DNA from 2 places in the Paenibacillus sp. FSL H8-0261 genome. Region 1 is predicted to be linked to the other one. Evidence: a T-box and tRNA genes for the amino acid it is inferred to sense, from the RefSeq annotation. Region 1 holds a T-box; the other holds one or more tRNA genes.
The links. A T-box is a leader RNA that pairs with one kind of tRNA and senses whether it is charged. The one in region 1 lies ahead of MHI27_RS24655 (valine--tRNA ligase), so its partner is inferred to be a tRNA-Val.

Region 1 (16,399 bases):
CACCGAGGTTGGTTTATGGAGACATATAGTGGAGCTAAGTTCAAAGAGCACGGTATTGACATGGATTTTGTACAAGATAACCAATCTTACTCTGCAACTAAAGGAACATTACGTGGTTTGCATTATCAATTACATCCTAAAGCACAGACAAAGCTGGTTCGTTGTACACGTGGTGCTATTTTTGATGTAGCCGTAGATATCAGAAAAGGTAGTCCTACTTATAGTAAATGGTTTGGCATTGAACTGAGTGCTGAGAACAAGAAGCAACTGCTTATTCCAAAAGGGTTCGCTCATGGATTCATGACGCTAACAGAAGACGTAGAGGTTCAGTATAAGTGCGATGAGCTTTATGCCCCTGAATGTGATGGGGGTATTCTGTGGAATGATCCTTCTATTGGCATTGAATGGCCTATTCATGTTACACCAGTACTGTCTGCCAAAGATGAGAAGGCACCTTTATTAAAAGATGCTAATTTGAATTTTTTATATAATAACTAATATTAAAGCTAATAGATCGGAAGTGCGTTCATTGAGTGAGCAAAAGATGCTAGTTACGGGTGGTGCCGGATTTATTGGAGGCAACTTCGTACAGTATATGGTGGATAAATATCCGCAGTATGATATTGTGAATTTAGATTTACTAACTTATGCGGGTGATCTAACGAAGCATAAGGATATTGAGTCAAAATCGAATTATCGGTTTATTCAAGCTGACATTGCTGACCGAGAGGCAATATTGTCACTTTTTGAGTTGGAGAAATTCGATTATGTAGTTCATTTCGCTGCGGAGAGCCATGTGGATCGCTCAATTACTGATCCTGCGATATTCGTTCGTACGAATGTTATGGGGACACAGGTGCTGTTGGATGCTGCTAAAAAATACGGAATCACCAAATTCTTACATGTTTCTACGGATGAAGTGTATGGTGAACTCGATTTTGATCCTACTGTATTTTTTACCGAAGAAACACCTTTGCAACCTAACAGTCCTTATAGTGCTAGTAAAACGGCGTCTGATTTGCTAGTTCGTGCGTATTTTGAGACCTTTGGTTTACCAATGAACATAACACGCTGCTCGAACAATTACGGCCCCTATCATTTTCCTGAAAAATTGATTCCACTAACCATCTCAAGAGTATTAAATGAAGAGAAGATTCCTGTATACGGAGATGGAAAAAACATTCGTGACTGGCTCCATGTCTGGGATCACTGTGCGGCCATTGACCTTGTTGTACACCAAGGAATAAGTGGTGAAGTTTATAACGTAGGTGGTCATAATGAGAGAACTAATCTAGAAGTAGTTAAGACGATTATTAGTACCTTAGGGAAATCTGATGATTTGATCGAATTCGTAACCGATCGTCTTGGACATGATAAACGCTACGCCATTGATCCGACGAAACTTGAGAATTTAGGTTGGAAGCCAACTTATACTTTTGAGACAGGAATTGCGCAGACGATCGAATGGTATATTGATAATGCTGAATGGTGGCAACAAATCCTTAGTAACGAATCGCATAAGTGATTTATGAGTAACTTATCTGTTAAGAAAAGAAAAAGTCATTTAACTATTAGGAAATTTGTTCTTTTCATATGCTTACTATTGTTGATCACTGTTTTCTTCACTGCTGGTCGTTTTCTGCCCCTAACTCAACCTTCAAAACAAGCAGATGCCATTATCGTACTCAGCGGTGGCCAAGGTCGAGTAGAAAAGGCAGCCGAGTTATATAAAGCTGGTTACGCTCCTTATATAATTCTTTCCAACTCTAAAGAGTCAGCGAGTTCATCAGGTGACATGCTCCAAACCGCCCTTAATCTCGGTATACCACAGGACGCGATCTATACCGAGAACGCGGCCGAAAGCACCTATCAGAATGCTGAGTTCACTCTCCCTATAATGAAGGAACACGATTTTCAATCTGCGATTGTCGTGTCTTCGGAATTTCACATGCGGCGGATAAAGCTTCTTTTTGAACGTGTGTACAAAAAATCAGATATTGAGCTTACGTATGTAGGATCTGCCTCAGGATATAACGCTAAGCGCTGGTGGAGTGACCGAAAGAGTCGGGAAACTACGTTCAACGAGTATGTAAAAATGATCGGCAACACCTTCGGTTACAATGGACCGGAGGCAAAAAGCACTCTTGATCAAATTAAGAACTGGTTCCGTTAGCTTCCTCTAAAGGAATGGAGTCTTTCATTTAGATAATCATCGTAACGTATGGAATACCGTATACTTTATCCGAGGTGATCGTTTTGAGTGAATCGAACTTAGTTTGTAAATCATGTGGTAGCACTACATTCACCAAAGGCGAAGTAAGCAGCGCAGATGCTAACCTTATGCCTATTGGAAAATCCTTTTCTTTTGGCTCACCACTTATCTACACATTTTGTAAAAGGTGCGGAGAAGTAGCTTCGATAAAAGTTGAAAAACCCGAGAAATTTTGAGTTAGTTAATAATTAATCACAAAATAACCCATCCTAACCGTAGCGAACCTGCGGTTTTTTATTTATAATAATTATTATCTGGATTTCATAAAGCGTTCAAAAAATCTGTAAAAAGTCGTATTTTCGTGTGATATACTTAACACAGTGTTTTGAGATGTTGTGAAAGTGAATATTATGTAAAATATTCTTTAATATAACTGTACACAGTAATGAATAGAGACTAGGATGGTGAACTATCGATGCACATCGTCGTCGTTGGCCTGAATTATCGTACGGCTCCCGTGGAGGTTAGGGAACAGTTTGCTTTTGCGGAGAGTGATCTTCCGGCAGCGCTTCATCAATTGATGAAGACGAAGGGTGTGCTGGAAGGGGTCGTAGTAGCCACTTGCAACCGTACGGAAATTTATGTGGTCATGGACCGCCTTCATATGGGAGGGTATTTCCTCCGCGGTTTTATGGAGCAGTGGTTTGGAGTGAAAAATGAGCAATTTGCACAGCATATGTATATATATGAAGACGAGCAGGCGATTGCGCATTTGTTCCGCGTGACCTGTGGCCTGGATTCCATGGTGATTGGCGAGACGCAGATCCTGGGACAGGTGCGAAGTTCTTTTCTCACGGCTCAGGCTGAGGGTGTAACTGGAACTTGGTTCAACCGGTTATTTAAACAAGCGGTGACACTCGGCAAAAGAGCACATAGTGAAACGTCAATCGGCGAAAACGCAGTATCTGTCAGTTATGCGGCAGTGGAGCTGGGCAAGCGGATTTTTGGCATGTTCACTGGTAAAAGAGTGCTGATTCTCGGCGCCGGCAAAATGAGCGAGCTCACTGTAAAGCATCTATATAGTAGTGGTGCGGCTGAGGTGATTGTCGCTAACCGTACGCTGTCGCGTGCGATTGAACTGGCAGAGAAGTTCTCGGGTAAGCCAAGCACGATTGAAGATGCGCTAAAATCTCTTAATGAGGTAGATATCGTGATCAGCTCGACGGGAGCTGACGGCTATGTACTTTCGGCAGATCAGGTAGCGAATGCTATGAAGCGTCGCCCTTCGCGGCCGCTTTTTATGATTGATATAGCTGTACCCCGTGACATTGATCCTGCAGCGGCTAATGTGCCAGATGTTTTTTTGTATGATATTGACGATCTGGAGGGCATTGTGGAGAGTAACCTGGAAATGCGCCGGAGTGAAGCAGCGAAGATTGAAGTGATGATCGGTGAGGAAATGGATGAGTTCCAGCTGTGGCTTAAGACGCTTGGCGTGAGACCGGTAATCCGGGCGCTTCAAGATAAGTCGAATGCGATTCATGAGGAAACGATGGAGAGTCTGTTCAATAAGCTGCCTGAGCTGGACGAGCATCAGCGCAAGGTGATCCGTCGTTTGACCAAAAGCATTGTGAACCAAATGATGCATGATCCAATCAATGTTATTAAAGAGATGTCCGGTGGCAAGCAGGGGAATGAAGCTCTTGATTATTTCTCCAAAATCTTTGCGCTACAGGAACAGCTCGAATCTAATTCAGATGGCGGAGATTCCGCCCCGGTTAAGCAGTCTAGTTCCACAGAACGTACTGCCGGTAGCGGCGATTTTTCTGTGCCTAAGACGGTGCTTGCTCCGGCAGGCCTGTTGGGTAGGTGAGTGATATGCAACTGCTGAACGGAATATATGATGCCGCTCTGCTGCTATATGCCCTGAGCCTGCTGTTTGTTTTCTCGGATTGCCTTTATCGCAACCCGAGTGGGAAGCGGTTAGGCACGGGGCTTCTTGTTGTTGTGGGTCTTTTGCAAGCTGCAGGACTGGGGATTCGTTTCTCTCAGGAGAAGGGACTGCCCATTTTCACACCTTATGATTTCTTGTTCTGGTTTGCATTTAGTATTGTGCTGACTTCGCTTGCGGTGGCTTTTACACGTGGAGGCGAGTTTACGATTCTGCTGCTTAGTGTGGCTGGATTCTGTGTTTTTCTCCTAAATCGGGTGTGGCTGACGGCGGGGGGACATACGCTTGAGACTTGGAGCTCGGTGTATGGCTGGTTGACAATGCATGTGATTTTGGCCAATTTGAGTTTTGCTGCACTGACACTTGGGACGGTATTTGCAATATTGTACTTATTCCTGCACACCAGACTCAAAAGCAAGCAATGGAGTGACCGAATTCGTCGTTTACCGAACTTAGAGACTACAGATAAATATTCTTATACCGCTATTCTGGTGGGGACTCCTTTGCTGGCAATCTCTCTGGTGGTGGCTAGCTTATCTATTGTTTCTGAGGGACGGACACTATTATTGAAGGATTTAAAAGTACTAACGACACTTATTGGCCTTGGAATTTACATATTTTATATTATCTTTAAGAAATCCGGGCGGAAAAGTGGAGTAAGTATGGCTCGCTGGGCGATTTTAGGATATGCTTTTATTATCTTGAATTTTTTGTTGAATTCATTATCTGGTTTTCACGGTTGGAGCGGGGAGTGAAGAGTATGACTCGGTATTTGCCCATAATGCTGGATTGTGAAAAGCAACAGGTTGTGGTTATTGGCGGTGGTGCCGTGGCTGAACGGAAGGTGAGTGGGCTGCTGGAAGCTGGAGCGGTGGTTAAGATGATTAGTCCCTCTTTGACAGATACGCTTGCCTCTCTAGTGAAAAAGGGTCTCATGACCTGGCATGACCGCCCTTATGCTCCCGGAGATCTCCGTGGGGCCTTTCTCGTATATGCAGCCACTAACGATAGAACGGTTAATGAAGAGGTTGCGCAGGAGTCTAGGCGACTTGGCATTCATGTGAATGTGGCTAGCCATGCGGAAGCGGGGGATTTTATTACGCCCGGAGTTGTACGTAGGGGCCGTTTGACGGTAGCTGTATCTACTTCGGGTGCTGGTCCGCTTGCGGCTGCGAAGATTAAAAGTGTGCTTGAAGAGGCGCTGGATGCGGCGTATGAGCCATATTTGGATTTTGTACATACCATGCGAACCCGGATTAAGGAACAAGAATCTTCTGCTGAAGTTCGTAGCAGACTTTTGCGGAAGCTTGGGACGCTCGATGTATTGAATGAAATGAGAAACGGTAGCTTTATTGCGTGGAGCCCGGAGGATATGGATGCTTGGATTGCTGATCATCGGGCGGAGTAAAAGTGCGTGTGGACACTGTGAAGATTACAAAACTAGGTTAGATTAATGATATGAGTACGGCTAAAGTGGCTGAAATGGTCGAAAGAGCGGCAAAAATACCTCTTAATTGAGTAATAGTCGCAGATAGAGATAAATGAAGGGTATAAATACCCTTGAATTGCTCTAAAACGCTCATATTAGTCAAAAGAGGGGCAAAAATACCCCTTAATTGAGTAATAGTCGTCAAAAGAGATAAATGAAGGGTATAAATACCCCTGAATTGCACTAAAACGCTCATATCAGCAAAATGAGGGGCAGAAATACCCCTAAATTGAGCTATAACCGACGAAGGAGCTAAATAAAGGGCAAAAATGCCCTTTAAATAGTGCGTAGTAGCTTTTGGTTAGTTTGGATTACTATATACGGTCTACGGTGAAGAGTAAGAGGCAGACGTAATCAGGAGGAATGGACAATGCGTAAGATTATTGTGGGGAGTAGACAGAGTGCGCTTGCGTTGACGCAGACAGGGCATGTGATTGCGGATCTGGAGCGACTGAGCGAGGAGCATGGTTTTGGATTCACTTTTGAAGTGAAAAAGATTGTTACCAAAGGGGACCGCATCCTAGATGTCACCTTGTCCAAGGTAGGGGGCAAAGGGTTGTTCGTGAAGGAAATCGAGCAGGCCATGCTGGAAAAGGAAATCGACATGGCGGTGCACAGCATGAAGGACATGCCCTCCGAGCTGCCGGAGGGGCTGATCAACGGTGCTGTGCCGAAGCGCGTCGATCCGCGCGATGCACTGATCTCTAACGGAGGCGTCTCGCTGGACGAGTTGCCTCAGGGCGCACGCGTAGGCACAAGCAGCCTACGCCGTTCCAGCCAGCTAGCTGCGCTGCGGCCTGATCTGGTCATTGAGCCTGTGCGCGGCAACATTGACTCGCGGTTGGGCAAGCTGGAGAGCGGCGAATACGACGCGATCCTGCTTGCAGCCGCGGGGCTGTCGCGCATGGGCTGGCAGGATCGCGTGAGCGCCTACCTGCCGCCGGAAGTTTGCCTGCCCGCTGTAGGGCAGGGCGCACTCGGCATCGAGTGCCGCGCAGATGACGCCGACCTGCGGAAGCTGCTGGCGTTATACAACGACGCCAATACAGCGTTGACGGTGGCGGCGGAGCGCACTTTCCTTGGCGCGCTGAACGGCGGCTGCCAAGTGCCAATTGGCGCTTATGCGGTGCTTGACGCAGCCGCGGAAGCCACTACTGCGGAGCACAAAATAATCTCCTTAACCGGGATGGTGGGAACACCTGACGGTTCAACGATTTTGAAAGAAACTTGCACTGGAGTGGATCCGGTACAGCTCGGCGAAGAAGTCGCTAAGAAGCTGATCGCAAGAGGAGCGGAGAAGATACTGTCAGACGTTAGGGGATGAGGGGATTGACGGGGAAGGTTTATTTGGTAGGTGCAGGTCCCGGGGACGCAAAGCTGATTACTGTAAAAGGCCTCGAGTGTATTCGAAAAAGCGACGTGCTGGTGTACGATCGGCTGGCAAGTCCTAGATTGCTGAAATGCATGAAGCCCGGCGGCGAGAAGATTTATGTTGGCAAGCTGCCGGATCGCCACACGATGAAGCAGGAAGAGATTAATCAATTGTTAGTTGATCTGGCTTTACAGGGGAAAACAGTGGTGCGGCTGAAGGGTGGGGACCCTACGATTTTTGGCCGCGTAGGCGAAGAAGCGGAGCTGCTGCGCAAAAATGGGATCTATTACGAAATCGTACCGGGTATCACGTCGGCGATCAGCGTACCTGCTTATGCGGGAATACCTGTCACGCACCGCGATCATGCTTCTTCCCTGTCGATTATCACTGGACATGAGAGTCCAGATAAACTGGATCATTCCATTCATTGGGATAAAGTAACGAATGCCACGGGGACGTTAGTGTTCCTGATGGGCGTAGCAAAAATAGGATATATCAGCGCCCAGCTGATCAAGCATGGGCGCCCGCCAGAAACACCAGTGGCGCTGGTGCGCTGGGGTACTCGCGCAGATCAGGAGACACTGACGGGAACCCTCGCCGATATTGAGGCGAAGGTGAAGGCGGCGGATTTTCAGCCGCCGGCCGTCATCGTCGTTGGCGACGTGGTGCTGCAGCGTGAGCAGCTCAAGTGGGCTGAGGCGATGCCATTATTCGGCAAACGCATCGTGGTGACACGGGCTCGGAGCCAAGCGAGCGAGTTGGTGGATATGATTGAGGAACTCGGCGGGGAACCCTACGAGTTCCCGGTGATCGAGACGATCATGCCGGAAGGCGCAGAGAAGAAGGAGAAGATTGCAGCGGCGTTTGGCGCGCTGGAATCGTACGACTGGGTATTCTTCACTAGCCCGAACGGCGTGGAGTTTTTTTGGCGCCACTTGGCGGAGCAGGGGGCGGACATTCGGGGGCTTCACCGCGCAAGGATTGCAGCGGTGGGGCCGGGTACAGCAGCCGCGCTGGCGCAGCGCGGGGTGATCGCTGAGGAGCTTCCGGCGAAGTTTCAGGCGGAAGGTCTGATTGAGAAGTTCGGTCCCCAGCTGCTGCCGGGGCAGAACGTGCTGTTGCCGCGCGGTGATCTGGGGCGCGACTGGCTGCCGGACAAGCTGAGAGAGCTTGGCCTTCAAGTCACAGACGTCGATACCTATGAGACGGTTGTGACGGGTGAGGATGACGACGAGCTGCTGAAGCTGCTGGAGGAGGGGCGCGTTCACGCGGTGACTTTTACTAGTTCTTCAACGGTGCGCAATTTCATCCACATTCTGAAAAGAATGGGGCTCGAAGATCCGCTCCCATTGCTAGCTAACGTGAAAATAGCCTGCATCGGGCCATTAACCGAGCAGACTGCCGTGGAAGCGGGGCTTACCCCGGGACTGCTACCTGAAGAAGCAACTATTAATAGTCTGGTGCAGGAACTCTGTCGATGGAATGCGGAGACTAGGCTCAAGTAGTTTCATAGAGATAGGTGAGCAATAGCCATATTAATATAAGTAACCTTAGACTGGTTGTAGTTTGTACAATAGAATCTCTTAAATTAAGAATCAATTTCAATTCTACTGTACTCTGTACACTCAAAAGCTGGGTATAAGCACAAAATGAGTCCTCTAGTAGTCAAACAGTTGTATAGAGTGCATTAGAATGTGATTTCGAAGCATTTGAAGTCTTTTCTATTGCACATTCTGCAATGAAATCAGATTGTTAACTAACTGGCAGTTAGACGGGCAAACTATAAATGTCCGTTGTGTCTATATATTTTATTTTCAGGAGGATGAACAAATGAGCTTTCCAATTACACGTCACCGTCGTCTACGCGGTTCTGCTGGAATTCGCGGTATGGTGCGGGAGACCGTACTGAATGTGCTGGATTTTGTACAGCCTATATTTGTGACTTATGGAACAGGTGTGAAGAATGAGATTAGCTCGATGCCGGGCGTGTACCATTTTTCGATGGATACTTTAAAAGCAGAAGTGGACGAGATTGCCGCACTAGGTATTCCGGCTGTGTTGCTATTCGGGATTCCTGAAACGAAGGATGCTATCGGTTCTTCCGGTTTCGCAGAGGATGGAATTGTGCAAGAGGCTACTCGCTTGATCAAGCAGTGGTACCCTGAGCTGTTGGTCGTTGCAGATACCTGCCTTTGTGAATTTACGGATCACGGACATTGCGGGATGGTGCATACGCATACGGTAAACGGTGTGGTACACGGTGATGTCATCAACGATGCTTCGCTAGAGCTGTTGACCCGTACGGCGGTATCCCAAGCTAAAGCTGGAGCAGATATTATTGCACCTTCGAATATGATGGATGGATTCGTACACGCGATTCGTGCGGGACTAGATGAGAATGGCTTTGAACATGTGCCGATTATGTCGTATTCGGTCAAATATGCTTCGGCATTTTATGGCCCTTTCCGCGAAGCTGCGGATTCAGCACCACAGTTCGGAAATCGCAAAACCTATCAAATGGACCCTGCCAATCTGCGCGAAGCGCTTCGTGAAGCAGAATCCGATGTGCTGGAAGGCGCAGATATGTTAATGGTGAAGCCGGCTCTGGCTTACTTGGACGTGATTCGTACGATCCGCGACCAGTTTGATTTGCCTCTTGTGGCTTACAATGTGAGTGGCGAATATTCCATGGTAAAAGCAGCAGCGCTGCAAGGCTGGATTGACGAGCAAGCCGTTGTGCTGGAAATGCTGACTGGCATGAAACGCGCCGGAGCAGATATTATTATTACTTATTTCGCAAAAGATGCTGCGCGCTGGCTGCGTGGTTAATCTATACCTGTGTGACCAAGAACAGAATAGGAGTGAAGATAGATGAGTAATGAGCCAATGGCGCGTAAAGAGGAAGCGTCCCGCAAGGCTTTTGATGAAGCAAAACAATATATTCCCGGTGGGGTGAACAGCCCTGTACGGGCGTTCAAATCCGTAGGCTTGACTCCGATTTATGTGGATCATGGGATCGGATCGCGTATTTATGATATCGACGGCAACAGCTTTATCGACTATGTATGCTCATGGGGACCGCTGATTATGGGTCATGCGCATCCTGAGGTTGTAAAGGCATTGCAGGAGACGGCGGTAAAAGGGACAAGCTTTGGTGCACCAACTTTACTTGAAACTGAAATGGCAAAAACGGTTGTCGAACGTGTAGCCTCTGTAGATATCGTACGTATGGTTAACTCCGGAACGGAAGCGACGATGAGTGCGATTCGTTTGGCACGTGGTTATACAGGACGCAGCAAAATTTTGAAATTCGAAGGCTCCTACCATGGTCACGCGGATAGTCTGCTTATTAAAGCGGGTTCCGGTGTAGCCACATTAGGTTTGCCGGACAGCCCAGGTGTTCCTGAAGGTGTGGCAGTAAATACAATTACAGTTCCATACAATGATTTGGAGTCCACTCAGATTGCTTTCGAACGTTTTGGCAGTGAGATTGCCGCGGTGATCGTAGAGCCGATTGCCGGCAACATGGGTGTTGTACCACCACTTCCGGGATTTCTGGAAGGACTTCGCAAGTTAACTTCAGACAATGGATCTTTGCTTATTTTTGATGAGGTAATGACAGGCTTTCGTGTCAATCGTGGCTGTGCTCAAGGCTTGTTCAACATTACTCCGGATATTACCTGCTTCGGCAAAGTCATCGGTGGAGGACTTCCAGTCGGCGCTTATGGCGGCAAAAGAGAGATCATGGAGCAAATCGCTCCTACGGGACCGATCTATCAGGCTGGCACACTTAGTGGTAATCCATTAGCGATGGCGGCAGGACTCACTACGTTGAAGCTACTGACACCGGAAGTTTATGATCGTCTTGAGCAATTAGGGGCGCGTCTAGAGGCAGGCTTGAAAAAGAATGCAATCGAGACCGGTGTTCCACTGACAATTAACCGTGTGGGCTCTATGGTCTGCCCGTTCTTCACAGAAGGACCTGTAACGAATTTTGAGACAGCCAAGACTAGCAACACGGACCTATTCCGTCGTTATTTTGGTCATATGCTGAGCCAAGGGATTAGCGTACCACCTTCACAGTTTGAAGGCATGTTCGTATCGGCTGCGCATAGTGAGCAGGATATTGATGATACCATTGAGGGCCACTATAATGCCCTGAAGGCCCTTTGAGTATCAGTGCCGGAGAACGAACCGGTGGTGGAGCTTGGACTAGACGCGGGGAGTGGCTGGAAGTAACCCCCGGTAAAATCATTACTGGAGCTGGGGATTCTGAAGCTGCGATTGATAAGTGGCTGCTGGAAACTGTTGGTATGCCTGAGAAGCTTCATCTGCGTCTGCGCCGTGAGGGGGGCATTCAGTGGAAGGGAGATCGACTGCGACTGGCACTTTTTCCGGAACGTGAAGCCGGCATTGAACCGGTATGGGAAGAGCTTGAGGTGCTGTATGAGGATGATTTTTGCTTGGTTGCCCATAAACCGGCAGGGATGGCAGTTCATCCGGATGGCAGTGGCTTAGGTGTAACGCTGGATCACCTTGTAGCTGCGCATTATGTCGCTACCGGTGTTAGTGCAGCTGTAAGGCATATTCACCGACTGGACAAGGATACAACAGGTCCGGTGATGTACGCGAAGAATGAATTCGCTCAGCTTGTCCTAGACGAGAATATGCGTGGAAAAAGCATCTCGCGGCTCTACGCCGCGATCGTCGAAGGCACAGTGCCGCCTACGCTTAAAGTGATCGACGCGCCGATTGGGCGCGATCGTCATCATGCGGCGCGGAGAAGAGTCTCACCCGGCGGACAGTCCGCCGTGACTCGAATCCTCGGACGCGAAGCACTGCATGGCGGGAGCCTGGTGCATGTGCAGCTGGAGACCGGACGGACGCATCAGATTCGCGTCCATCTCAGCCATATGGGTCATCCCTTGTATGGGGATGCGCTATATGGCGGCCCGGTCTGGGCTTCCAGCGCTGCCGGCCGACATGCGCTCCATGGCGAGATGCTGTCTTTCCGCCACCCTTGGAGCGGTGAACAACTGGAAGTAAGCGATCCGTGGTCGGAGGATATGCTTCAGCTGCGGGAGCTGCTGTCTGAAGCGCCTTGACAGCTACGTTATAAACCTGAGAATCGTGGTATCAGCAAATGCTGGTATTACGGTTCTTTTTTTTATCTATTTTTTCGTAGGGTATATAATTTTCTGTTTTTTCAGAAAGAAGCATCTATCTATGTCCTAATAGCAAAAGCAGCATATAATACTTTGTTCATGCGGAGTAGTTCATCTATTGGCCGGCAGATAGGTTCGAATAGTCCCTGAATTTATGAAATTAATAGCATCCTGTCCGGTTAGTGCCACCAAAGTTGTCATGCCTTTCTGTTTGAAGCATATACATGTGGGGAGTAACATTTTGGGCTTATGCTCTGGGCCTGTCTCAGGGTTAGATTATGCCAAGAAGGAGGACATATCCCGTGTTTGATCAGTCCCACGGCTTGCGGTTTGATATTTATGAACGCATTCACCTATCGGAAGAGCTTCCGGGAATAGCTGAGCTGGAGGAGGTTGAACTACTTCCGGAAATCCAGGTGATTCAGCGGGAGGATCGTGCCGAGTTATATGGTCAGCTGTTGCTTACCGGACTCTACCGGAGTGAAGATGACCGAACACAACGTCTGGAGCATGCCATTCCCGTAGAAATCACTGTTCCGCTTACACGCGTCAGCTCGATTGAAGATATCGGGGTGGAGATCGAGAATTTTGATATTGATCTGCTCACGATGCGCACAGTGAATATAACAGGCGTATTATCACTGCGGGGAATCGGTGGTGCGGAGCCTCAACCACAACCGGCCTGGCAGCAGGAAGAGTACACAGTTGCCTATTCCCCTCTCAGTGATGACAGGGTAATCGAAGCATCTGCAGAGAACCAAGAACACGAAACTGATGCACTTTATGAAAATTCACAGTGGACCTTTGGTGAGGATGCATCGGAGGTTGCCGTAGAAGAACATGAGCATGCTGAAGCGAATGCAGGTGCATCAGAGCCCTCATTGGTCTCGAGTGGAGCTGGTCATTCGTCCCCTATAGTGAATTTCTCATCCGCTCATGAGAAGGACAAGGGCGCGAAAGCTCGGACGCATAGTCTGGATTCGCAAACAGAGGATTCCAAAGCAGGAATAGCGGATTACTGGTTTAAAGCTGAGTCACAGAATGAAGCTGAGGCCACCCAGCTGGATCAAGTTAGCCAGGCGAGTCAAGCGGATCAAGAGCAAGAAGCTGAATATACTTTTGCTTCAAGAGAAACCGCTGTTCCGGCAGCTAATGCTGATGCGGATCAAGATATTGCTGTATTCGCTTCGGAAAACGAGGCCAGTAATGAGCTTCATGCACAAGAAGAGAATGCTCAGCCGATCCACGAGAATACGAATGAAGTTCTTGTTTCTCAAGAGACTGTACCACAGTCAGAGGAGAAGCAAGATCTTAAGATTGCGCTAGGAAGCAAGAAAGAAGCAGAGGCTCCAGTCAAAGAGCATCTCACCTTCTCTTCATTACTCAGTTCTAGTCGTTCTCGTAAAGAACAAGAGGCTCTCCTATCTGAAGGAAATGCATCGGCTGCAGCGATCATTCCAGAGGCCGGAAATAATACGGAGTGGAAGAGCAGATTCATTGCTGGAGCAGATGGCGCTAACCTATTCCGTAAGGTTCGCCTTTGCATCGTGCAGCGTGAAGAAACGCTGGATACAATCGCAGAGAAGTATCAGCTAAGTGCGCGGGAGCTGGGAATGTATAATCGATTGTCTGGGCAGAGTGTAGAAGAAGGGCAAGTATTGTACATTCCGTAATTGAATTACAATGCGTACTCATATGAATAGGTGAATCCCGATCTGATAGTAGATCGGGATTTTTGTCTAAATATAAGAATATATAAGTTTCACGTTATAAATTATCCTTATATTTCTCGAATAAACGCTTACCGTCCGTAAAAGGACGTCGAAGGCGTTTATTCTTGTGTGACCGGAGAACGTTAGAATGTGGGGTATCTAACCAACGCAGAGTGATGAATCGAATGAAAATTCGACATATGCACGCTATAAGTCGAAATTCCGCTTAAAGTCCCGCTGTAGAAGCCTATTCAGGTTGACTAGGGATGACTCAAAATGTATTATGGAGTAAGCAATATCTAAGTAAAGACTGGGAACGGGAAGAGTAGGCGGTCAGCCCTTCAGAGAGCGGAATGCAAGTGCTGTGACATTCCGTAGGATACAGCCACCGAAGTCGCCCCGGAGTCGCCCTTCTGAGCTTGTCTTCATGGATATGAAAGATAAGTTAGGATGTGGCCGGTAGCAGCCGTTATCTGTACGAGTGTCGCGCTAAGCTTCTGAACCGCAAGGTAGAGAAGTGCAGGTTTATTTTTCATTGGCGCGAAACAAAGGTGGTACCGCGAAAGAATGGCCTTTCGTCCTTTGAGACGAGGGGTCTTTTTGTTTTTTAGAAACCAACTACAAGTAACCAAGTGGAGGTATCAGAGAATGGCTGACCAAAACAATCTAACAGCGGCAGAGTTGCCGAACTTGCAAGATACAGCGGCAGATGCTGCCGCTGCAAATGATTCTAAGAATGAAATGCCAACCACGTATGATCCGAAATCGGCAGAAACCAAGTGGTATTCCTATTGGACAGAGGGTGGATATTTCCGTGCAGGTGGGCGTCCAGATGCAAAAGCATACAGTATTGTAATCCCGCCGCCAAACGTAACGGGAATGCTGCACATTGGTCATGCGCTTGATTTTACGCTTCAGGATATCCTGATTCGTACAAAACGGATGCAAGGCTTCGACACGTTGTGGTTGCCAGGTACGGACCATGCCGGTATCGCAACGCAGACAAAGGTAGAGCAAAAGCTGCGTGAGCAGGGAATTTCTAGACATGATCTCGGCCGTGAGAAGTTCCTGGAGCAGGTGTGGGAGTGGAAAGATAAATATGCGAACACCATTCATGAGCAGTGGGCTAAGATGGGGCTTTCCCTTGACTATTCCCGCGAACGGTTTACCCTGGATGAAGGGTTGTCGAAAGCTGTACGCGAAGTATTCGTTAAGCTCTATAATAAAGGCTTGATCTACCGCGGCAAACGCATTATCAACTGGGACCCGGCGGCTCGTACAGCATTGTCGGATATCGAGGTTGAATATAAAGAAGTTAATGGTCACTTGTATCATTTGCGTTACCCACTCAAAGACGGTAGCGGATTTATTACAGTAGCGACCACGCGTCCGGAGACAATGCTGGGTGATACAGCGGTTGCTGTTCATCCGGAAGACGATCGTTATAAAGATCTGATCGGCAAAACGTTGATCCTGCCGATTATTGGTCGTGAGATTCCGATTATCGCTGATGATTATGTAGACAAAGAGTTTGGTAGTGGTGCGGTTAAGATTACACCAGCTCATGACCCGAATGACTTCGAGATGGGTCAACGTCACAACTTACCGCAGATTAACGTAATGGATGAGAGCGGTACGATGAATGAAGAAGCAGGACCTTACCAAGGTCAAGACCGGAGTGTATGTCGTAAGGCTATCACTGCTGACCTGAAGGAGCAAGGTGTGCTGATCAATATCGAAGATCATGTGCATCAAGTAGGACACAGTGAACGCTCTGGAGCGGTTGTTGAGCCGTACTTGTCCACACAATGGTTTGTAAAGATGCAGCCACTGGCTGAAGCTGCCATCAATGCACAGAAGGATGGGAACGGGGTTAACTTTGTACCGGACCGTTTCGAGAGAACTTACCTGAACTGGATCGAGAACGTACGTGATTGGTGTATTTCCCGTCAGCTGTGGTGGGGACATCGTATTCCAGCATGGTATTCCGAGTCTACTGGTGAATTGGTTGTGGCAAATGACGAGGAAGAAGCGCGCCGGATCAGTGGTCTAACCGACTTGAAACAGGACGAAGATGTACTGGATACCTGGTTTAGCTCTAATCTGTGGCCTTTTGCCACACTAGGATGGCCAGATGAGAACAGTGCAGATTTCAAACGCTATTATCCGAACGATGTGCTCGTAACAGGCTACGATATTATTTATTTCTGGGTAGCGCGGATGATCTTCTCAGCTCTTGAATTTACCGGAGAAAAACCTTTCTCAGATGTATTGATGCATGGTTTGGTACGGGATTCCGAAGGTCAAAAAATGTCCAAATCACTCGGGAATGGCGTAGACCCCCTTGAAGTAATCGAGAAGTATGGCGCAGATGCAATGCGTTACATGATTTCTACCGGAAGTACAGCTGGACAGGATCTACGCTTCCGTTGGGAAAAGGTTGAGCAGGCGCGTAATTTCGCCAATAAGATCTGGAATGCATCACGCTTCGCGTTGAT
Region 2 (16,399 bases), 2.8 Mb from region 1:
AAGGACATATAATCATCCGCCGCATGAACCACAATTCCAGCCTGCTCCAATACTTCTAGCGTCTGACCTACGACAACCTTTGATTTCAAATCATCAAGGACAATAATTTCACTATCTTCTTCAAGCAATGGTGTCAAGAATAATAGAGCACTTAGGAACTGGGAGCTGACAGCACCTGAAACTGTAATTCTACCCCCAACAGGTTTGCCACCGCGGATCGTGATCGGAAGCTTTCCTTCGTTATGCTCTACCTTCACACCCAGCTGTTCTAGGGACACGATCAGGTCGTCATGTGGACGTTTGCCCAAGGAGTCAGGATACGTATTTACGAATGTAACCTCAGGGCTTAAAGCAGCTACAGCCATTAGAAAACGTAGTACTGCTCCAGCATTCCCCACATTAAGTTCCTTAACATCCTTAGGTTTGCGACCAAAGCCTTGAATCACAATCTTCTCATCATCTTCTGTGAGTACAGCTCCCAAATCTGCAATACAACGACGGATGGCATCGCTATCTTCACTATGTGCCGGATGATAAATCGTACTTACGCCTTCTGACAATGCGGCAACCAGCAAATAACGAGTGGTATAGTTTTTGGAAGAGAGGGCCCCAAACTCTCCTTGCAGGGATGGCGTTGGCCTAACAATAACGTCCATAATATAAACTCTCCTTAGTAGATATAGTTGTATGTAGTGCTCGTTTGACAGGGTATTCCATGCTTGTGTTATCATTAAACCATTCTTCTGATGAAAAGAGGTCACAACCATGCATAATGTTCCACAAATTACACCGCAAGAATTGCGGCAGTGTCTAGAGACAGGGGAAGACCTTGTACTCATCGACGTTCGTGAAGACGAAGAGGTTGCCTTCGGGATGATTCCCGGTGCACAGCATATCCCCATGGGAGAAATTCCACACCGCACTGAGGATATTCCAAGCGATGCCAAAGTGATCTTTATCTGCCGTTCCGGTGCTCGAAGCCAGCGTGTCTGCGAATATCTACAACAGTTTGGCTATCATGCCACAAATTTAAGCGGCGGTATGATTGAATGGAATGAAACACTCTCTTAAAAGCTCAGCCGCGGTAATGCATTAAAATATATTGCGACACTTCTGCCGCTGTCAGTCCCGTTGTATCGACCGTGTAATGCGCGAACAGGTAAGCTTCTCGACGGTCTTCCATGATACGTCTAACCCGTTCTTCTGCATTGCCGGCGAGCAGCGGACGATTCTGATCTCCACTAACGCGAGCAATAATCTCTTCTTCTGTTGCCGTTAGCGCAACCACATGCCCTTTACTCAGCATTAAATCTGTATTCCCCGGTGCCAATACCGCGCCACCACCAGTAGATATTAATTTATTCTCAGACTCTAGCATACGCTTTAGTACTGCTGTTTCCACGCTTCGAAAGTAATGCTCTCCATCTTCCGCGAAAATTTCTGCAATACTTCGGCCTTCAGTTTCAACAATGACATGATCCAGATCAACCAGCTCGTAACCCAGTTCCTCAGCCAAAATTGCGCCTACTGTTGACTTCCCCGTTGCCATCATCCCTACTAAAATAATGTTCTTATTTCTTTGCTCTTCGTTGAACTTTTTAAATTCTTCTGTATCCCCAGTCATGTCTATCCTCCAACCGCGATATTTGTCATATCATAACACAGGGTCAAAACATTAGACAATCTGCTTCACTTAGTAATTCCACATCAAAACTTCAACAAAAAAGGCCCGAAAGCCTCCCCATTTCTGGTGAAGCAATTCGGGCCACTTTTTTAAAAATATAAGAAAGTACAAGTTTCATGTTATACATTAACCTTATATTTCTCGCATAAACGCTTCTTACCGTCCTTTAGGGACGCCGAAGGCGTTATTGCTTATAACCGTAATAAACTAGATTATTCTGCAGACATCCAGTTGTGGTGGAAAACGCCTTCTTTGTCTACACGTTTGAACGTATGTGCGCCGAAGTAATCGCGTTGAGCCTGAAGCAGGTTCGCAGGCAGTCTTTCTGTACGATAGCTATCATAGTAAGCCAATGCGCTGGAGAATCCAGGTACTGGAACACCCATCGTTACAGCTGAAGCGATAACTTTACGCCATGCGGATTGATAATTATCCATAACATCCTTGAAGAAAGGATCAAGCAATAGGTTCTTAAGATCTGCATTGTTCTCGTAAGCATCCGTGATGTTTTGTAGGAAACGGGAACGGATAATGCAGCCACCGCGCCAAATTTTAGCCAACTCGCCATATTTCAGATCCCAACCGTATTCGTCGGAAGCTACGCGAAGTTGAGCGAAACCTTGAGCATAGGATACGATTTTACTTGCAAACAATGCTTTACGCACGTTCTCGATGAATTCAGCTTTGTCACCATCAAATGGTGTAGCTTCTGGTCCGTTAAGCACTTTGCTCGCTTCTACGCGCTCATCCTTCATTGCAGAGAGGAAGCGTGAGAATACGGATTCGGTAATCATGGACAAAGGTACACCAAGATCCAATGAGCTTTGGCTTGTCCATTTACCAGTTCCCTTTTGGCCAGCGGAATCAAGGATCACGTCAACCATTGGTTTACCAGTTTCTTCATCATACTGAGCAAAAATATCTGTAGTAATCTCGATCAGGTAGCTGTCGAGCTCACCGCTATTCCACTCTTTGAAAATGTTGTGAAGTTCTTTTGCATCCAGACCTAGAACGTCTTTGAGCAGCTGGTAAGCTTCACAGATCAATTGCATATCACCATATTCGATACCGTTGTGCACCATTTTAACATAGTGTCCCGCACCGTCTGGTCCGATATATGTACAGCAAGGCTCACCGTTAACTTTAGCTGAGATTGCAGTTAGGATTGGTTCAACTAGCTTATACGCGCTTTCTTGACCGCCAGGCATAATGGAAGGCCCTTTAAGAGCTCCTTCTTCACCGCCAGAAACCCCAGTTCCGACAAAGCGGAAACCTTTTTCTTCTAGATATTTACTGCGACGAACCGTATCAGGGAAATAAGCATTTCCTCCGTCGATAATAATGTCGCCTTGATCAAGATGCGGCAACAGTTGCTCGATGGTAGCATCAGTAGCTTTACCAGCTTGAACCATGATCAGAATTTTGCGCGGTGTTTCCAGCGAAGCTACAAATTCCTCAACCGAAAATGTGCCTACGAGGTTTTTACCTTCCGCCTCAGCAAGAAGATCATGTGTCTTCTCCGGTGAGCGGTTAAACACGGATACGGAAAAACCTTTGCTTTCGATATTTAGAGCCAAATTCTTGCCCATTACCGCCAAGCCAATAACGCCGATTTGTTGTTTTGCCATCTGGTCCTCCACCCTTTGCACCCTATATTTTTGGGAAATCCATTTCTCGCAGTATAAGAATACCACCCTTTATCAGAGACAGCAAAGCCTGCCCTGCGAATAAAGATCAAATTCATAGACAAATCCATTGCCAATATGAAAATGATCACAATGACTATTTTAACGTTTTTAGCACCAGAAGTGAACCCCTGTCTGCAAGTTCTCAAACAAATCTAAGACACCCCGAAATTCGGGGTGCCACTAAGCAACTTATTTCGGCACCTTGTTTACCATTCTAACATATACAATTCTTTCGTCAAAAAGGTAAGCTGAGCTCGGCATTTCTCCGCGCGAATCATATCCTCAGCCTTAAGTGCATCATTTAATCGATCCAGCTGCTCATCCACTTCAATCCTGCGCTGGCGAATTCGTTCCTCTCCTTCAACAGAATAATAGAGCTTGGTCAGCTCCTCATCGGTGAGCATAGGACCCTTCTGGTATAAGACTCGCTGCTGATAACCCGAGATTTCAACAAGACGAATCACTTCGCCGAACAAAATATTTTCAATAATAATCTGACGGTCTCTGAAGCGCTTTACAATGGCATGGCCTCGCATGTCCCCAATTAACTTCTCCATCCATTCTGACAAGCGAGCATCACGAATCATATAGTCACCCACGAGTTTATAGCCATCTTTGATCCTTTGAAAACGTAATTTCACCAATTTACGACCCGTACGGACCGAAATTACAAAGACCTGTTCGTTCTCGCTCCAATATAGGGAATAACCTTTTTGAATCAAATCCTTGATCAGGTCCTGGATATGCTGTCTGTCGAAACGCAGCTCCAGGTTACAATACTCCACCTCGTCGTTTTTGTTCACGGCACTCCCCCCTAACTGCTTCACATCTGCAAAGCCAACTCAATTGTTGAATTCTTGATTATTTATGGCTGCCGGACCTCTTCAAGTAGTAGTTACTTTTGCGTTCGTCTTAGTCTTATTTTATACTTCAGTTTATGTAGCGGTAACTTGGTTTATTGACTATTTTTACCCGCAACAGACTTTCTCCAAACGCTGATTGAATTTTTTATTTCTTTTAGTCCTTTTAATTCCTAAAAAAAGCCGCTGACAACTAATTCTCAGGTTGTCAGCGGCTTTTCACATCTAAGGTCAACTAGTTTTAAATTTCAACTTTGTTCTGTGTACAATTAGTAAATGCAGCCCAAAGAGCATCAACATTACAATTGCACTCATCAGAAACGGAACACCGTGACCTACATGGTCCCATAGTCTTCCTGATATCACTGGTCCTGCCACCATCCCTGAGCCTTGCAAGGTCAAGAAAAGCCCCCACACAGTCCCTCGTTCCCCCTTAGGCACTTGCTTAGCCAGAAAAGCATTCCATGCCGGGAGAATAAGCGCGTAGCTTATACCGACCAATGCCACCGCGATAAAAGCAAGCGGGAGCCAGCGTACCTGTGAGAACAGGGCAAGCGAAAAGGCGGCGAGCAAAAAGCCAATGTTCAGAAACACAGTTGTTCCTATTCGGTCTACCAGCTTCCCTGCTGGAATTAGAGCAAGCACCGTAATTCCCCCACCTGCAATCAGAAGCAGACTAAATTGATTCGGACTAACATGAAGCTCCGTACGTGCAAACAAGGTAACTACAGGCGTCATCAAGCCAATGGCAAAAGCCTGAAGAAATAAGGCTGGATATAGTAGGCGACTGACTTTAAGCGTCGTTCTGACCTGATGTAGTGTTCTTTTTATACTTTCTAATGGACTGATTTTTTTACGCTCAATAGCTCCGCCGAGCCCCTGCATGTCCCTTACAACTGCATGAGTGCCACTTGACGAGATTCTTTTAGGTAAAAAGAGCGCAACTACAACTACTACAGCAGCACACCCTAGCAGGACCAAAAAGGCTACACGATAGCTTTGTCCACCCTGATCCATCAAAAAATTCACTACAATCGGACCGATTCCCGTTCCTGCGAGCGATGCCATCTCTACAGCACCCATAGCTGCTCCACTGCTGCCGCTTTTAGTAGATCCCGCCAATTCCGTTATTCCGGTCATCACACAAGGCCAAAGCGGGGATGTCCCGATCCCAAGAATAAGACAGGCAATCGAGAGCGTAACTGCTGTTTTGGCATATATTATCATTCCAACAGCTACTAGGATCAACAGCAAGGCACTTGTCATGGTCCAGCGAAACCCTATGCGCTCCATAACCCAGCCAGAAGGACTGCGGAATAGATTATCCCCCAAATACTGGAGTGCAAAGGCAAAGCCTACTACCGTAACAGATAGACCCAAAATATTCTCCATATATACGGGTAACAAAGCGACAAGTAGCGACCCTTTAACAAACTCAACTAAAAAAATAATTACCCACATCTCCATGATAAATGGCGACGTCAAACTGATATGTGTACGTTGCGCAGCTTTTGTGGACATTCTATCACATCCAAATCCTAGTATTCTGTAGATTGTTTTGTTATACTGATGCTTGCCTTAAATTTTAATATTCGCGAAAGGTTGTGACAGCATTAAATGAATCAACACCGTACTCCCCTCTTCACAGCTTTAAAAAAGCATGCCGCCGGCAATCCCGTTCAATTTCATATCCCGGGGCATAAGAAGGGGCTAGGAACCGATGCCGAATTCCGTGAGTTTATCGGCGATAACGCTCTATCCATCGATCTAATCAACATCGCACCGCTTGATGATCTACATCAGCCAACTGGAGTAATCCAGGAAGCTCAGAAGCTGGCTGCGAAGGCTTTCGGCGCCGACTATACGTATTTTAGCGTACAGGGCACGAGCAATGCCATCATGACGATGATCCTCTCTGTCTGCTCACCGGGTGATAAAATAATTGTGCCGCGCAACATTCATAAATCTGTGATGTCGGCCATTATCTTCTCCGGAGCCAAGCCTGTGTTTGTCTCGCCTGTTCAGGATGAGAATCTCGGGATAGATCACGGCATAACGACCAGTTCGCTGGAACGAGCGTTAAGGCGTCATCCAGACGCCAAAGGAGTTCTAGTAATCAATCCCACGTACTTCGGTGTATGCGCCGACCTGCGTTCGATTGTCGACCTGGCTCACCGTTACGGTGTACCCGTATTGGTGGACGAGGCACATGGAGTACTGATTCATTTTCATGAGGATCTGCCGGTATCGGCCATGCAGGCCGGAGCGGACATCGCTGCCACTAGTGTGCATAAACTTGGCGGCTCCATGACGCAAAGCTCGGTACTGAATCTTAATGCTAAGACGGGTCTGATTAACCCGCAACGGGTACAGACCATTATGAGCATGCTGACTACAACATCTACCTCATATATTTTATTAGCGTCTTTGGATACATCAAGACGTAATCTCGCGCTGAACGGTCATGAAATGGCGGAAAGAACCATCAGACTGTCCAACTATGCACGCGAAACGATCAATACGATCGAAGGCCTGTACAGCTTTGGAAAAGAGATCCTTGGGACAGAAGCAACATTTGATCATGACCCAACTAAGCTCAACATTCATGTGCGCCATTTAGGGATCACAGGATACGAAACTGAAAACTGGCTGCGCGAGAAGTACAACATCGAAGTAGAACTAAGTGACATGTATAATATTCTTTGCCTTATTACCCCAGGTGATACCCAAGAATCAGTAGATAAATTATTAGCTGCACTTCGGGTGTTGTCCGCCATTCATTACAGCAAGGGTGAAATCTACGAACTTAAGGTTCAGGTTCCAGAAATTCCACAGCTTGCTCTGATTCCAAGGGACGCTTTTTATGCGGATACGCAGTTAGTTCCATTCCGTGAATCTGCTGGCTACATTATTGCAGAGTTTATATATGTATATCCGCCTGGAATTCCTATTCTTCTCCCTGGCGAAGTTATCACTCAGGATAACATCGATTATATTATTGACCATGTGGAGATCGGACTTCCGGTTAAAGGTCCTGAAGATCGCAGCATCACGAACATAAAAGTGATTGTAGAAGCCGATCCTATTTCCTAAGACCCATCATTTTCCTAAAAAACTTCATTCATTTATACAAAAACCCGATACCATAATAAGTATCGGGTTTCTGTATATAAACATCAACTGTCATATACACAATAGAACAGCTTAATTTAGTCGCTAAAATCTATTCTTGCTGAGCAAGCAGATTGTTGTAAGCTTCTTCAACAGCTTTCCATTCTTCTTCATCTTCGATATTGTACAATACCATTTCTTCGTCTTCTTCTTCCATACGCAGAATAATGCCATCCGCTTCAGGATTTTCCTTTTCTAACAGCAGCGCGTATAGTTTCTCACCGATGTCGAAAGTTTCAACCAATACCATTTCAACATCTTCGCCCTGCTCGTTCGTCAAGGTCAGCACAAACTCCTCGTGCTCATGGTCGTGATCATGCCCGCAACCGCATGCTTCACCATGCTCATGTTTGTGATCGCTCATTGTAATACCTCACTTTGAATTGTATTATCCTACATCTGGTATACTACCACGTTAGATTAGTTCAGGTCAATTTAGAACCCTTAATTAAGAGCTGTAATTACCTTTTCTGACACAAGAACGTAATCCGCATTTTTGGAAGCTTTCATGTAGAAGCCTACCCGATATTTGCCGGTTTCTTTAAAATCATAAGTAAACTCCGAGGTCGGAAACCAGAAATTATCCTTCTGCGAGCCTTCAAGCTCCTGCGACTGAATATCCTTAACATTACCAGAGGGGTCCGTTATGGCTACTTTTACAGCTGAAACCTCTTCTGTTAAGCTATCTACCTGGGTTAATATTTTAATCTTAAGCTTGCCTACGTTTACGTTACCAAAGACCGTATTATCCTTAAAAAGAACAATATGAACATTAGGCTTAAGAATCGTCACTTTTCCAGATCCATCCCAATTCACTACCCCGCCTGCTTCTCTAGCGGGAATATATGTTTTTCCATCAATCAAATAACCGCCGTCTACAATTTCCGTCCCGTTGTTCCATACCCTGATTTTCTTACTCACAGAATCGGCGAACAATAAGGAGCCACCCATCAAGGAAAAAGCAAACACACATAAAGTGACTTTTTTCCATCTATTCATTTGAAACCCTCCAAATAATTCATGCTATTAATGTATACTTACTTTGTCTCAGCAAGTTGCGCTAATTGTAGGTAAATATTTCATTCATCTTCCGAAAAATGATATTATGTACTTGTTCAAAGTTGATATATTAGCTGACAGCGATTTCAGGAGGGTACTTTCTTATGAGTCTGAGCCTACAAATGCTAGGAACTGGCAATGCTTTTGCTAAAAACTATTTTAACAATAATGGCTTGCTACTAGCTGATGATTATACCCTACTAATTGATTGCGGGATTACAGCCCCACTTGCCATGCATACCATCGGGAAATCCTTCCGTGACGTAAACGCTACTCTAATTACGCATATTCATGCGGACCATGTTGGAGGTCTGGAAGAGCTAGCACTTACGCTAAAGCACGTATACGGGAAAACTATGAGATTACATTTACCTGAGACGCTTGTTGAGCCACTTTGGAACAACACCTTAAAGGGTGGATTATATCAAAAAGATGCAGTAGCCTCCCTGACCGATATCTTCGAGGTTAAACCTATGAAACCCGGAATTACGTACAAGCTCGCTCCTTCTCTTTCGCTCGAGATCATACATACGCCGCATATTCCTGGCAAAGATAGCTATTCCCTTCTAATAAATAATGAGATTTTCTACAGCGCGGACATGACTTTTCAGCCGGATCTACTTATACGCCTTGTCCGTGAGCACGGCATCCGAATGATTCTGCATGACTGTCAGCTTGGTGGATCAGGTGTTGTTCACACCACACTGGAGGAGTTAATGTCATTACCTGAAGATGTTCGACGTATCATCAAGCTCATGCATTATAGCGATGAACAACCTCAATTCGTCGGGCTTACTGGAGAGATGGAGTTTATTGAGCAGCATGTAATTTATAAACTCTGATTAGGATTAAAAAAAGACCGTACATTGACGTCCGATGACGTATGTACGGTCTTTGCCTTTAGAACTATGAGAAACTCGGAAGATTATCCAAATTGTTGGTTGGATCCCCATCCGCGTCGCCGCGAATATAAGTTCCTCCGTCTTTACCTTTAAAAGCATTCACTCCGGCAATATTTCCGGCCTGTACTTCTTGAAGCGCTTGATCATACGCCAGGACACGTCCTGTAGAGGTCTGGAAACTGGTTAAATCTCCGTCTCCATTTTTCTGTACAGCTACGAAACTTTCGCGTTCGTTATTTGGCACTTCAGCTCGCCCCTTGCACTTGGATTTGCCATCATATGGCACATCCTAGCTTGCTTCATGGAACGGTAAATTATGTGCACTATTTTTAAAGAGTTTTCTGCATCCGTACATGTAGAATACCTGCGTCATAAAAAGGTTCCGTAGAAATCACTTCATATCCTAGCTTCTTGTAGAAATTCTCAGCTTGGCACTGTGCATCAAGAATCGAAGCTTCCAGTCCAAGCTCCCGAGCAAGCTCTTCCATAGCTAGCAACAGAACACGTCCGTATCCTTTGACTCGATAATCTTTCAGTACGGCGATACGCTGCATTTTGGCTGTACCTGCTTTGTAATAAATCAATCTTCCTGTAGCCACAGGTACACCTTCATCTATAATTAGAATATGGTGCGCATTCGGACCGATAACATCGTATTCATCAATTTCTTCCTCAGCCGGTACCATTTGTTCCTCTACAAATACTTTAGTACGAATATCCAGCCCCATCTGAAGCTGTTCCTCTGTAGTTACCCGTAAGATTTCTGCCGCCATGTTAGTCCCAAACTCCTCTCTCTATGTATCCAACGATAGTTGTCTATTATATAAAAATTCGACTAGAAAGAAAAGCCTGAGCATGAGAAATCGTCTTCTACGCTGCTCTAATCTGCAGAATATACTTCTTCAGGAATCGAACGATTGTATGTGTCTTGCATCACTGGTGACAATGGAGGGTACTGACCTTTTGGCTTTCCATCTAGGTTGGTCATTTCTTTGATTTCCATGACTTTTGTTGGCTTCGCCTCGGAACATCCTCCCAAAAACATCAGCAACAACAGACAAACGCCGACTTCCCATTTCAAAAATTTAAGCATGGTTTTACTCCTTTCACCGTTCAACTGCGGTTATTCTCATTACAGCTTTGACGGTTCATGAGTTTTATAAACCATTGGATCACTTCATTGCCCGATTCTAACCCTTATAGATTCACATTTCCAACGACATGGACCATGTACATCATTCCTGCCAGAAAGCCAGCTAATACAAAATAAGCGATACCGTATTTCCAGCGTGAGCTAGCCGGCACATCGTAATACTTATCGTTCTCGTAGACCGAATAGCTGATATCACAATTCATCTTTAGATGAAGCCCATTCTCTAAGGTCACAGGCTCTAGCTGCGAGATACGCACCTTTTCAATGATGCATTGCTGTTGAAGCGTAGCTCTACCAATGTAGTTCAGTTGATCCCATCTCACCCCTACATACTGCTGTCTTTCCAAATCACTGTAAGTAGTAAAAGGTAAATCTCTTCTATGCTCTGGTCCTGGAATCATGTAGCCTGCATCTCTAAGTGGCTCTACTGGAATTAAGAAACTCTTCATTACAGAATAAAGGCGATTGTTAGTGCGTCTCTTCACATATTTGTTATACAGATCGTAAGCAAATAACGCCCAAATAATAAAGAACAAGATCGAACGCATATAGATGATGATGGCTAAACCACCCACGAGCCCCACAAGCCACAGCCAGCGCGTCACCGCGGTTGCAATACGGCCGCCGTCAAGCGGGTGAATCGGCAGCAGATTGATCAGATTAAGTAAAAAACCTATATAAGCCAAGGAATAGAGAAGTGGACTATCCATGTAATAAGCCGCTCCAAAAACGGCTGTAGCCCCAATGGTTCCTAAGATCGGACCTCCAAAAGCAATATAAGCTTCTGTCTGGGCATCCAGCGGCTGTTTCTTCATTGTAATTAAAGCTCCCAAAAACGGTATAAACAGTGGAGCGCTGACTGGAAGCCCGATCCGTTTCGCTGCTATTACATGTCCTAATTCATGGACTAGCAAGAGCAGGACAAAGCCCACGGCAAACCCCCAGGGGTAAATCAAAGCATAAGCCCATATTGAAATCATCATTGAGATTAACGGCCCGGCAATTTTACCTATTTTCAGAAGAGACAGAATCGCCTTTCCTTTAAACAGGAGCATCGCCGCCCCGCCCCCCAACCATTTCCATGGCGTGGAAGAATTCTTTTTCTGCTCATTTTGCGGCAAGATCCCAAGCTCCTTTTTCTTTCAATTTTTATCTAACTGCTGTACATTACCATTCATTTTATCATAAGCGCTTAAGGAGTATTTCCATAAAAAAGCACTTGGCTAAGTATACGACGCAACTTTTAGAATCGTTTCAACGTCAAACAAACAGATAATGGATAATTTCCACTATTATTCAAGGGAAGAAAGTGATTCCGCTCCAATCCCCCCCACCTCACACAAAATAACCCGAATTTTATGGTTACCCTATAGGCTAACGCCGTGAACGTTATAGGCTACGAACCATAGACTGTTATCAGGGTTATTCAATTGAGGAGGTTATTTATGGATACAAATGCAAATTTACATCAACAGGTCAGTTGGAATTGTATGAACAAATACGTTGGTATTACAACGACTGACGGTCAGTCCTTTGATGGCTTTATTGCCCATGTAGATCAAAACTATGTTACTCTTGCGGTTCCTAGCAACGAAATGGTAGAACGTTTAAACGGAATGCCCACACACGAATCGGCGTATAGACAATTTGGATTCCGGCCTGGCTTTTTCCCAAGACGTCGCTTCTTTCCACGACGCATCCCTTTTTTCGGTATAAGCGATATATTTCTACTCCCGTTCTTTATCTGACGTGGCTCATGGGGATGGAGCGGCATCCCCTTTTCTTATTATTTTAAAGACTATGTAAACTATCATCCCTATAGATTGTAAAAAAAGAATTGCCATCCTACTCTATCGTATGGTATTATGAAATTCGTCGCAGGACGGTAGCTCAGCGGGAGAGCACTATCTTGACAGGGTAGGGGTCATGGGTTCGAACCCCATCCGTCCTATACTGCACTATTTAGAAAGCCCTTATTATATAAGGGTTTTTCTTTTTTTTCGATCATCACCGTAGCTCTATAAATTTGTGAATCTTGCTATTGGGGACGAATTGGGGACGAAATTTTTCTTCCCATAAAAAAATGGCTACCTTATTCACAACTCAGGCAGCCTTCTCAATTACTTTAATAAATGTAGCTTATATATTTTATCTGGAGAAGAAGCCAACTTCAAAAAGTGTACAGTCAGTATTATGGTAAATCTGTTAGTTGAAGAGAAAAAAGAAAGCTTCACTCTTAACATTTTGGCAACCAGAATTACCACTAATGACCATCATACGAATAAGCCCCACCATTAACTGATGGGGCTTATTCGTATGTTTCATCGTACCTCTTCTTCAAACTTCTCCCAATCAATAACTATTTGATTTGTTCACTTAGCCACTTTTCTAAAAATGTACGTGTCTCTTTAACCGGATAATACCATTTCCCGCCGATTTTATATTTTGGGAACCTATCGTCAAAGAAAAATGTATCTTGAATTGAATTCCAACTCATACAAGTTCGTTTTTTAAGCTCAGCAGAATCCCAAAACACATACTCATTATCTAAGTCCTCAAGGAGCTCCCTAATTTCTTCTCTGCAGATTGATAATATTTTGGATTTATCGATGTTAATTGAAACTAAATTATTTTCATCAACCATTCACTCCAACTCCTTGAGTCTTTCATTTAAATTATTCAGTTCAGAATAATAAGGAAAATATGAATATTGATCAGTTTCCAAAAGAAGTTTAAAAGTTTGTAAACGAAACTTGCACAAAAGCCTTAATCAGAAAATAAAAGAAAATAAAAGAAAATAAAAGAAAATAAAAGAAATCTAATTCTAACGATATCGTAAATACCCCCAGTATAATCACTGACGGGTTTTATTTATCCAGACCGGACCTATTAATTATTTTTGAATATGTACAAGCATTCGATCCTTCCTCTCATAAAATATATTATCATATTATCTCTTAAGAGAAGGATAGGTGAAATTTAATGAGTGTTCAGTTTTTGGATATGCGCATCTCACAGACTAGTGTAGTAGATACACCTGGTATCGATTAGGTTCGTTCGGGGGCAATTTTCGGTGCATTGGACTCCAAACCTCAAGTGTTACACCTGCAAATGCAAATTTAGTAAGAGTCACATAAAATGCTTATGTAAGACTTAGTGTTGATGTTAGCGTTATAGTTCAAAACGATGTTACCTTTAGCATTTACCGCAATAATGTATTAATCTTTAGTACAACCTACCCAGGAAACATTAATAGTACAGTGACCCAATATGAAATGGTAGGAATAACCGCTGTAGACTTCCCACCGGCTAGTGATGTACTTGTAGGCCAAATTCAATATACTATCATTGCATCAGCCATTAGAACTGCAACTCTAGGAGCACGAAGTTTTAGTGGGATTGCAGTAGCAGGTAATGGATAAATAATAATTGTTCAAAGTAGTGTCCCCGAAAACTTCGGGGATGTTTTTTCAAACCATTAGATGACCTTTAAGAATCCAACCGAGCTCATTAGTATATTTAGTCAATCTTAAGCTAATCTCAGTACGCATAACATCACGAGTTAATCCAAAGCGTTCCTGATATCCCCGGCAAAAGATTTTGTAATACGTGATAAATTCGTCTTGCTCATCCGCCAGCATTTTGATGTTCCGTTGCTTCAGTTCTTTCTGCAGTCGATAGGTATCCTGCATGATCCGGCGCTGTATGGATTCGCCAGCCACCAAAAAGGTACGTTTAAGAATGCTACTGGAGTGTTCGAGCTCCTTCAGGCTCTTGCCAACCATCGTATCTATGTAGGGAAGCAAAATGAGGTCTCTAACCATAGTACGTTCCTCCGTAGTTATCATTTTATCTGGGTTCTCACGCTGCTGTTCCTCGTACTGCTCAACATGCGCGGTCATGATCATTTTCGTTTTCCAGCGTTCATTTCCCTCAAGTTTGGTCACAGTGACCCCTCCTAATGATAAAGCCAGTAATCAATATTAGTACCACCACTGCCGCTCTCTGCGTCTTGTTGTGGCGTTTTTTCATGCGGCACGTTCCGTTCCCAGCCCTCGATAATAATTGTTGTCTCTATAGGCGTAGACACATCCCAAACTATATAATGCTCCGCAGACAACACCTTAAACCCCTTAATTATCTCCGCTGGGCGGCGTCCGCTCAATCGTTCCAATTCTTTGATGTTGGGCATCCGCCTAAAATGATATCTAAACTGCGATATAATCCGCAGCAGCTTGCGCGAAGTATCATCAAGCATGACGCTTCTCCACTACAGGCTGCCACGAGAGGACACTCGCTACCAAGAACACACGCGGTGCCCCAGTGGTCAGGCAAGTAGCCCTAATACGGCCGGCACGAATGCCGAGGATCTCAATCTTGCGTTGCGTTATCTTCTCCGACTTGTCTTGGTATATAATTTCAACTATTTGGCCGGCATTCATTTTCACGTGATCGCCTCCACTTATGAGAACATTTGTTTGTATTATAACCAAACATGTGTTCTTTAATCAAGATACAACATATTCACTAGTTGGGATATAAAAGAAATCAATACTTATCAACATTTTATTACATATATAGACATATTTGTTTAGACATGTCTAATTTGTTTGATGTAGGATTGCATGTATCAAATACAAAATTCAGGAGAAGGATGGGTTTATTTTTTTCGATACATAACTTTATCTAGAAAGAGTGATAAGAATGAAAAAATTAAAAATATTTTTAATTGTTGCACTTGTTTTTACAATGATGTCAGTCTCAGGGGCATTTGCTTATTCGGAAGGTTTGTTAAACAATAAACCTATGAAATTGTCTGATACTCTTACTGGAGGTACAAACACCTCAGTTCTCACAGATAACCAAAATGCAACATATTTAGATTTGGCACCAGATTCTTACGTTAGATACGATTTCCAAGGAACAGCAACACTGACTCACGTGCAATACAAAGGTGACGGATCAAGCGCGTTCAAGGGCGTGAATATCTACGCTTTAAAAGAAGATGGTTCAAAATCAAATGTTCATGCGCCATACGGAACACTGCCTAAAACAGAGATAATAAATGGTCCATTGAAGGATGTAAAAACTGTTTACATTCTCAATCAGCAAGCGACAACAGTGAGAATTTATGAATTTGATGTCTTTGGTGAAGAGGTCTCAACTCCAACAACTCCACCTGAACCTACGCCGGTAGCCACCCCAGAAGCAACACCTACACCAACAGCAACACCAACGGCAACACCAGCTCCTACACCGGAGCAGCCAACAGGCGAACGTGCAATTCTTACCATCACATTAACTAATGGGATAGATAAGGAATATGACCTTCCAATCGCTGAGGTTAACTCATTCTTAACTTGGTATGATTCAATGGTCGCTAGTAATGCACCAGCTAAGTATGCAATTAATAAGCACGACAACAACAAAGGTCCCTACAGCAAACGAACTGATTATATAATCTTTGATAAGATACTTACCTTTGAAGTTAGTGAGTATACGGTATCAAAATAACCTTTCCCATCACTTACCTCCTATATCCTTAGTAGCCACCAGCTATAATGAGATACAGGAGGTTTTGTATGTTTATATCACCTATGTTATTACAAACTGCTGCTGGACCATTCAGTCACAGCGATTATATATTTGAACCAAAGATAGACGGGCATCGTCTTATTTTTTCTCAAGAGTCCGGTAAGATCCAGTTATATACCAGACATGATAATGATTGTACTCAACAGTATCCTGAACTACATCTCCCATTTACGGATGATGTTGTTTTGGATGGTGAGGTTGCCTGCGTTGATCCTACAACTGGTGTTTCAGACTTTGAATCTGTAATGAGACGATTTCAGACAAGGCGAGCAGATAAAATAGTACAA

Region 2: it encodes a tRNA-Val, which carries the amino acid that the T-box ahead of MHI27_RS24655 (valine--tRNA ligase) is inferred to sense. The anticodon was not compared.

Annotation. Positions count from the first base shown of each region.
Region 1 is NZ_CP150297.1:5,526,046-5,542,444, reverse strand. Features, by position in the region: gene rfbC (dTDP-4-dehydrorhamnose 3,5-epimerase) at 1-498, shown strand, start outside; gene rfbB (dTDP-glucose 4,6-dehydratase) at 545-1,525, shown strand; gene MHI27_RS24705 (YdcF family protein) at 1,604-2,173, shown strand; gene hemA (glutamyl-tRNA reductase) at 2,688-4,085, shown strand; gene ccsA (cytochrome c biogenesis protein CcsA) at 4,091-4,918, shown strand; gene MHI27_RS24690 (NAD(P)-dependent oxidoreductase) at 4,924-5,571, shown strand; gene hemC (hydroxymethylbilane synthase) at 6,023-6,976, shown strand; gene cobA (uroporphyrinogen-III C-methyltransferase) at 6,982-8,529, shown strand; gene hemB (porphobilinogen synthase) at 8,855-9,853, shown strand; gene hemL (glutamate-1-semialdehyde 2,1-aminomutase) at 9,896-11,197, shown strand; gene MHI27_RS24665 (RluA family pseudouridine synthase) at 11,194-12,129, shown strand; gene MHI27_RS24660 (LysM peptidoglycan-binding domain-containing protein) at 12,492-13,862, shown strand; T-box leader at 14,205-14,487, shown strand; gene MHI27_RS24655 (valine--tRNA ligase) at 14,643-16,399, shown strand, end outside.
Region 2 is NZ_CP150297.1:2,761,146-2,777,544, reverse strand. Features, by position in the region: gene aroA (3-phosphoshikimate 1-carboxyvinyltransferase) at 1-656, opposite strand, end outside; gene MHI27_RS12215 (rhodanese-like domain-containing protein) at 766-1,071, shown strand; gene MHI27_RS12210 (shikimate kinase) at 1,076-1,624, opposite strand; gene gndA (NADP-dependent phosphogluconate dehydrogenase) at 1,897-3,312, opposite strand; gene MHI27_RS12200 (hypothetical protein) at 3,579-4,175, opposite strand; gene MHI27_RS12195 (MFS transporter) at 4,464-5,753, opposite strand; gene MHI27_RS12190 (aminotransferase class I/II-fold pyridoxal phosphate-dependent enzyme) at 5,850-7,325, shown strand; gene MHI27_RS12185 (DUF1292 domain-containing protein) at 7,456-7,767, opposite strand; gene MHI27_RS12180 (copper amine oxidase) at 7,848-8,402, opposite strand; gene MHI27_RS12175 (MBL fold metallo-hydrolase) at 8,567-9,304, shown strand; gene MHI27_RS12170 (DUF3892 domain-containing protein) at 9,369-9,608, opposite strand; gene MHI27_RS12165 (GNAT family N-acetyltransferase) at 9,694-10,137, opposite strand; gene MHI27_RS12160 (hypothetical protein) at 10,245-10,457, opposite strand; gene MHI27_RS12155 (site-2 protease family protein) at 10,562-11,638, opposite strand; gene MHI27_RS12150 (hypothetical protein) at 11,963-12,265, shown strand; tRNA gene MHI27_RS12145 (tRNA-Val) at 12,397-12,468, shown strand; gene MHI27_RS12140 (group-specific protein) at 12,877-13,161, opposite strand; gene MHI27_RS12135 (hypothetical protein) at 13,778-13,939, shown strand; gene MHI27_RS12130 (hypothetical protein) at 13,988-14,464, opposite strand; gene MHI27_RS12125 (hypothetical protein) at 14,476-14,775, opposite strand; gene MHI27_RS12120 (hypothetical protein) at 14,768-14,959, opposite strand; gene MHI27_RS12115 (hypothetical protein) at 15,222-16,031, shown strand; gene MHI27_RS12110 (ATP-dependent DNA ligase) at 16,100-16,399, shown strand, end outside.